2 regions of the Variovorax sp. Soil_C_39 genome follow, and region 2 is predicted to be linked to the other one. Evidence: riboswitches for the same ligand, from Rfam matches in the RefSeq annotation. Region 2 holds a riboswitch; the other holds the start of a gene.
The links. A riboswitch is a leader RNA that binds a small molecule or an ion and turns the genes downstream of it on or off. The one in region 2 is predicted to bind glycine.

Region 1: linked by a shared signal. The riboswitch ahead of AC3A6J_RS20520 (D-amino acid dehydrogenase) and the one ahead of gcvT (glycine cleavage system aminomethyltransferase GcvT) in region 2 are both predicted to bind glycine.

Annotation. Positions count from the first base shown of each region.
Region 1 covers NZ_JBDGJQ010000008.1:194,319-197,713, reverse strand. The annotation lists gene AC3A6J_RS20525 (FIST signal transduction protein) at 1-212, shown strand, start outside; gene AC3A6J_RS20520 (D-amino acid dehydrogenase) at 244-1,560, opposite strand; glycine riboswitch at 1,649-1,754, opposite strand; glycine riboswitch at 1,758-1,854, opposite strand; gene rfbB (dTDP-glucose 4,6-dehydratase) at 1,949-3,019, shown strand; gene rfbD (dTDP-4-dehydrorhamnose reductase) at 3,016-3,395, shown strand, end outside.
Region 2 covers NZ_JBDGJQ010000007.1:275,714-279,108, reverse strand. The annotation lists gene gcvP (aminomethyl-transferring glycine dehydrogenase) at 1-217, opposite strand, end outside; gene gcvH (glycine cleavage system protein GcvH) at 294-665, opposite strand; gene gcvT (glycine cleavage system aminomethyltransferase GcvT) at 704-1,876, opposite strand; glycine riboswitch at 1,924-2,038, opposite strand; glycine riboswitch at 2,051-2,141, opposite strand; partial or broken gene AC3A6J_RS19570 (LysR family transcriptional regulator) at 2,177-3,079, opposite strand; gene AC3A6J_RS19565 (amidase) at 3,196-3,395, shown strand, end outside.

The DNA.
Region 1 (3,395 bases), on a different contig from region 2:
CGCATCCGGCGCGCCGCATCGCGGGTGCTGTGTACGTGAGCTGCTCGGGGCGCGGCGGCCCGCATTTCGGCGCACCCGGCGCCGAACTGCAGATCGTGCGGCATGCGCTCGGCGACGTGCCGCTGGTCGGCTTCTTCGCGGCCGGCGAGATCGCGCGGCACCGGCTGTATGGGTATACCGGCGTGCTGACGGTGTTTGCGGCTGCCGACTGACCGCGGACGTCCGCGGTCAGTCGGCCCTGGCTCAGCCCACGGCCGCTGCCATGACCCCGCGCGCCGGCCGCGGCATCCCCGTGAACGCAAAGTCCACTTCGGGCGCGAGCCCGGTCACGATGCGCGCGATCGATTTGCCCGATCCGCAGGCATGCGTCCAGCCCAGCGTGCCGTGGCCGGTGTTGAGGTACAGGTTCGGCAGCTTCGTCTTGCCGATCATCGGTACGTTGCTCGGCGTCGCGGGGCGCAGGCCGGTCCAGAACTGCGCCTGTGTGGTGTCGCCCGCGCCGGGGAACAGTTCTTCGACGCGCCGCACGATGGCCTCGCAGCGCACGCGGTTCAGGTCGCGGTCGTAGCCGTTGAGTTCGGCCGTGCCCGCAATGCGCAGGCGGTCGCCCCCCTCGGCGCCCGGCGAGGTGTAGCGCGAGAACACGAGCTTGAATTCGTCGTCCGTGAGCGAGACCTGGTGCGCCTTCGAGGCGTCCTTGACCGGCAGCGTCACCGAGTAGCCCTTGGCCGGATAGATCGGCAGGCGAATGCCGAGCGGTGCCGCGACGACCGGGCTCAGCGAACCCATCGCGAGCACGAACGCATCGCCGCCGATGCGCTGGAAGCGGCCTTCGGAGTCGGTCGCCTCGACATGGTCGAGCCGGCCGCCGGCCTCGCGCAGCGCGGTCACCGTGTGGCTCATGAGGAACTTCACCCCGGCCGCTGCGGCGAGCCTGGCGAGTTCGCGCGCAAAGAGGTTCGCATCGCCCGACTCGTCTTCTGCGGTGTAGGTGGCGCCGGCCAGCTTCGGCCGGATGTGCGCGAGCGCGGGCTCGATGGCCACGGCCTCGTCGGCCGAGATCACCTGCCGCTCGCAGCCCAGCGCGCGCATCTGCTCGGCCGGCGCGAGGGCGGCATCGAACTCCTTCTGGGTCGTGTAGAAGTGCAGGATGCCTTGCGTGCGCTGGTCGTACGCCAGACTGGTGTCGCGGCGCAGCTGCTGCAGCACCTCGCGGCTGTAGGTGCCCAGCCGCACGATCTGCTCGATGTTGTGCCGGGTGCGCGCGGGTGTGCATTCGCGCAGGAACTGCAGGCCCCAGAGCCACTGGCGCATGTCGGCGCGCACGCGGAACAGCAGCGGTGCGTCTTCCTTGCCGAGCCACTGCAGCACCTTGAGCGGGGCGCCCGGATTGGCCCAGGGTTCGGCATGGCTGACCGAGATCTGCCCGCCGTTGGCAAAGCTGGTTTCTGCCGCCGGCGTGGCCTGCCGGTCGATCACGGTCACATCGTGGCCGAGCTGTTGAAGGTAATAGGCCGAGGTCACGCCGAGCAGGCCGGCGCCAAGAACGTTCACGCGCATTTCAGGTACTTCTTTCGAGGTGCGCTTGGATGGCGGCGGGGTCGCTGTGCTTTGCATAGCGAGCAACCGGACGATCGCCGTCCAAGTTGCCGCTCCCCCTGTCCTCGGTACCTGAGAGATTCACCCGCTGCGCCCGCAGCGGGTTTGCTCCTTCGGCGCGTCACGCGGGGTGACGTCTCTCCAGACGGCGTGTCAGTTGGTGCAGTACAGGCCTCTTCGGCCGACCTGAGCGTTTATGGGAGTTTGCGCCTTCGGTGGGACAACGCATGTTGTCCGCTCTCCTGCAGTGGCGCGATTGTATGCCCGGCGGCTTGATCGCTCTGGCCCGATGGGATAATCGCCTGTTCAATCGCCGGGTGGCGATCGTTCCATTTCAGCAGGGGACTCCATGATCCTGGTAACCGGCGGCGCGGGCTTCATCGGCGCCAATTTCGTACTCGACTGGCTCGCGCAGAGCGATGAACCGGTCGTGAACCTCGACAAGCTGACCTACGCGGGCAACCTCGAGACGCTCGCTTCGCGCAAGGGCGATGCCCGGCACATCTTCGTGCAGGGCGACATCGGCGACAGCGCGCTCGTCGATCGCCTGCTGGCCGAACACAAGGTCCGGGCGGTCGTCAATTTCGCCGCCGAATCGCATGTGGACCGCTCGATCCACGGCCCCGAAGACTTCGTGCAGACCAACGTGCTCGGCACCTTCCGCCTGCTCGAATCGGTGCGCGGCCACTGGAATGCGCTGCCCGCCGACCAGAAGGCCGCTTTCCGCTTCTTGCACGTGTCGACCGACGAGGTCTACGGCTCGCTCTCGAAGACCGATCCTGCCTTCACCGAAGACAACAAGTACGAGCCCAACAGCCCTTACTCGGCCAGCAAGGCCGCCAGCGACCACCTCGTGCGCGCCTGGCACCACACCTACGGCCTGCCGGTGCTCACCACCAACTGCTCGAACAACTACGGGCCGTTCCACTTCCCGGAAAAGCTGATCCCGCTGATGATCGTCAATGCGCTGGCCGGCAAGCCGCTGCCGGTGTATGGCGACGGCATGCAGGTGCGCGACTGGCTCTACGTGAAGGACCATTGCAGCGCCATTCGCCGCGTGCTCGAGGCCGGCCGGCTCGGCGAGACCTACAACGTGGGCGGCTGGAACGAGAAGCCCAACATCGAGATCGTCAACACGGTGTGTGCGCTGCTCGACGAACTGCGCCCGCGCGCGGACGGCAAGCCCTACAAGGAACAGATCAGCTACGTCACCGACCGCCCCGGCCATGACCGGCGCTATGCGATCGATGCGCGCAAGCTCGAGCGCGAACTCGGCTGGAAGCCGGCCGAGACCTTCGACACCGGCATCCGCAAGACGGTCGAGTGGTACCTGGCCAACGGCGAATGGGTGCGCAACGTGCAGAGCGGCGCCTACCGCGAATGGGTCGAGAAGCAGTACGACACGAAGGACGCCGCATGAAGCTGCTGTTGCTGGGCAAGGGCGGACAGGTCGGCTGGGAGCTGCAGCGCAGCCTGGCGCCGCTGGGCGAACTCGTCGCGCTCGACTTCGACAGCACCGAGCTTCACGCCGACTTCAGCCGGCCCGAGCAACTCGCCGAGACGGTGCGCAAGGTGCGTCCCGATGTCATCGTGAATGCGGCGGCGCACACGGCCGTCGACAAGGCCGAGAGCGAGCCCGAGTTCGCGCGCAAGCTCAACGCCACCTCGCCGGGCGTCGTGGCCGAGGCCGCGCAGCAGATCGGGGCTTTGATGGTGCATTACTCGACCGACTACGTCTTCGACGGCAGCGGCAGCACGCCCTGGAAGGAAGACGATGCGACCGGCCCCTTGAGCGT
Region 2 (3,395 bases):
CCAGCGCGTCCGCTTCGCTGGCGGGCGCCGGCAGCCGCATCGGGCGGGCGCGGCGAATCGCCGCGGGCACGATGCCGTCGATGAGCTCCGCACGCGTGGCCGAGCCGATCACCGGCAGCATGCGCGCTTCGTCGGCCGCATCGATGCCGATGTGGCGGGCGAGGAATTCCTCGGCATTCTCGAGTTCTTGCAGGGAGGGGAGGGAAGGGGTGGGCATGGCGGTGTCGGGGGGAAAAGGCAAGGGCGGGGCTGCCGGACGCGTCGCGTGCGGCCAGCCCGTCTTCAGCGGTGCATCAGGACTCGGCTGCGAACTGGTCGTAGGAGGCGGCGTCGAGCAGCGCGTCGAGCTGCGCAGGTTCGCTGAGCTTGACCTTGAAGAACCAGCCCGCGGCCAGCGGGTCGCTGTTGGCGAGCGAAGGATCGGCGCGCAGCGCCTCGTTCACTTCGGTGATCTCGCCCGACACGGGCATGAACACGTCGGCCGCGGCCTTCACCGATTCGACGACACCGGCCACTTCGCCCTGCGCGAAGGTCTTGCCCACGTCGGGCAGGTCGACGAACACCACGTCGCCGAGCGCATCCTGCGCATGCACGGTGATGCCGACGGTGGCCGCGTCGCCTTCGGCCGAGACCCATTCGTGGTCCTTGGTGTACTTGATGGTCATGTGAAAAAACTCCTCGTGGAAAAAATGAAATGCCGAGCTCAGCCGCGGTAGTAGCGCGTGGGCACGAAAGGCATGGCCGAGACTTCCATCGGAACGGGCTTGCCCCGCACGATGGCCTGCACGCGCGTGCCGGGCTCGGCGAAGGCCATGGCCACGTAGCCCATCGCGACCGGGCGGTCGGCCGTGGGGCCGAGCAGGCCGCTCGTCACGAGGCCTATGTCCTGGCCCTCGAACGATTGCAGCACCGTGCCGTCGCGCACCGGTATGCGCTCGAGCGCCACCAGGCCAACGCGCTTGCGCGTGAGCGTGTCGTGGTCGGTGCGGCCGGCCGCGCCCGACGTGGCCGATGCCAACTGCGCCAGCACCCGGGCCGCGCCCGGGAAGCCGCCTTCGCGCGCGCCGCCCGCGCGGCGCACCTTCTGGATCGCCCAGTTGAGCGAGGCCTCGACCGGCGTGGTGGTGGTGTCGATATCGTTGCCGTAAAGGCACAGGCCGGCCTCGAGCCGCAGCGAATTGCGCGCGCCCAGGCCGATCGGCTTGACCTCGGCCTGGGTGAGCAGCAGGCGGGCCAGGGCGTCGGCGTCACGGCCGGCGACCGAGATCTCGAAGCCGTCTTCGCCGGTGTAGCCGCTGCGCGTGACGAAGGCTGGAATGCCGCCGATCTGCACTGCGCCGCCGGTCATGAACACGAAGCGCTCGGCGCCGGGCGAGAGCCTTGCGAGCACCGCGGCGGCCTGCGGCCCCTGCAGCGCGAGCAGCGCGTGGTCGGGCAGGGGCTGCACCTCGCAGCGTGCGCCGATCTTCTGCTGGATGTGCGCGATGTCGGCCATCTTGCAGGCGCCGTTGACGATCACGAAGAGCGAGCCGTGCCCCTCGTTGAAGAACATCAGGTCGTCGAGGATGCCGCCTTCGTCGTTCAGCAGCAGGCCGTAGCGCTGCTTGCCCGGGGCCAGGTCGATCACGTCGACCGGCATCAGCGTCTCGAAGGCGGCGGCGGCGTCGGGCCCGACCAGGCGCAACTGGCCCATGTGCGAGATATCGAACAGCCCGGCCTGCTCGCGCGTATGGCGGTGCTCGGCCATCAGGCCGGCGGGGTACTGCACCGGCATCGAATAGCCGGCGAACGGCACCATGCGGGCGCCGAGCTCGACGTGCAGGTCGTGCAGCGGGGTCTTGAGCAATGGTTGTTGTTGGTCAGCGGAAGCAGCCACGGGGCACTCTCCAAAGGGGCAGTCGAATTCCATGGCGCAAGCCATGGGCCACCCCTGCTGTCCGCTTTACCTGAGAGATTCGCCCCACGATCGGGGTTTGCTCCTTCGGTGGGCCGTCGCCGCAAACGCGCGCTGCAACGGCCTCTCTCCAGCAAGGAAGCGACGGCGTTCGCTGTCGCTGTGTCAGTCCTTTTGCCTGAGCGTTCGGGGGTTCCCTGCGCCTTCGGCGGCCTCGCGTGGCGAAGCTCTCTCCTGACCCGGCGAGTGTAGTGGATCGCGCTGCGGGCCGGCCGCGCGGGACGGCGGCAGTTCCGCACGCAGATGGTCGAGAAAGGCGCTGACGCCCTGTGGCAGCGTGCGTCCGGCGAGGGTCTGGACCTCGACGGCGCGGCCGTTCATGCCGCGCTCGCGGATCGGTGCGGCATGCAGCTCGCCGCGCCGCGCACGGTCGCGCACCGTCACCTCGCCCGAAATCGACAGGCCGCCGCCGTGCAGCACGAAGTTGGTGAGCGACTCGAAATGGTTGCTGACCAGCACCGGGTCGAACACCAGCCGCCGCTGGCTGCAGCCGATGTCGAACAACTGGCGCACCGTGTTGTCGCGCTCTGGCAGGGCGATCGGATGCGGATGCATCTGCGCCAGCGTGACGGTGGAAAAGCGCGCGAGCGGATGGTCGGGCCGCATGATCGCGTGGACGGGCGCCGCCTGCATGTGCTGCACCTGGATGTCGCGCTCGGCAGCCCGGCTGTAGGTGAGGCCGATGTCCACGTCGCCATTGCGCACCGCCGCGGTTACCTGGGCCGGCGCCACCACGCGGAGGTGGAACAGGATGCCAGGGTGGCGGGCACGGAATTCGGCCATCGCGCCGGGCAGGAACTCGATGGCGAAGCCGGACGAACTGGCCAGGCGCACCAGGCCCCGGCGCAGACCCTGCAGCGCCTGGATGTCGGACACCACGCGGTCGGCCTCCATCGCGCCGCGGCGCGCATGCGCGGCCAGCAGTTCGCCGGCGGCGCTGGGCGCCATGCCGCGCGCGTGCCGCTCGAACAGCGGCACGCCGAGCAGTTCTTCCAATGCCGCCACCTGCCGGCTTACGGCCGAGGGCGACACGCTGAGCCGCGAGGCGGCCTCGCTCACGGAGCCGCTGCGAACCACCTCGAGAAAGTAGCGCAGCGCCGTGTCCTGCAGTCGGTCGGACAGCATCGAAAACCTTCCTAGGTTTGCGTAAAACGCAACGATTCTTGCAACAAACGGCGATTGTCGTATGGCTGGCGGGCGCTTATTCTGACTTCGTCCCGTCATTTTTCCGCAGGAGAGGCATGCACAAACCCCGATCGGCCACGCCGGCGCCGGTGGCTTCGGCCATCGTGGAACTCAGCGCCACAGCGCTTTCGCATGCCATCCATTCGCGCGAGGTCTCGTGCGTCGAAGTGCTCGATGCCTACCTGGCGCAGATCGACCGGCTCAATCCGGTGGTCAATGCCATCGTGGCGCACGCCGACCGCGATGCGCTGCACGC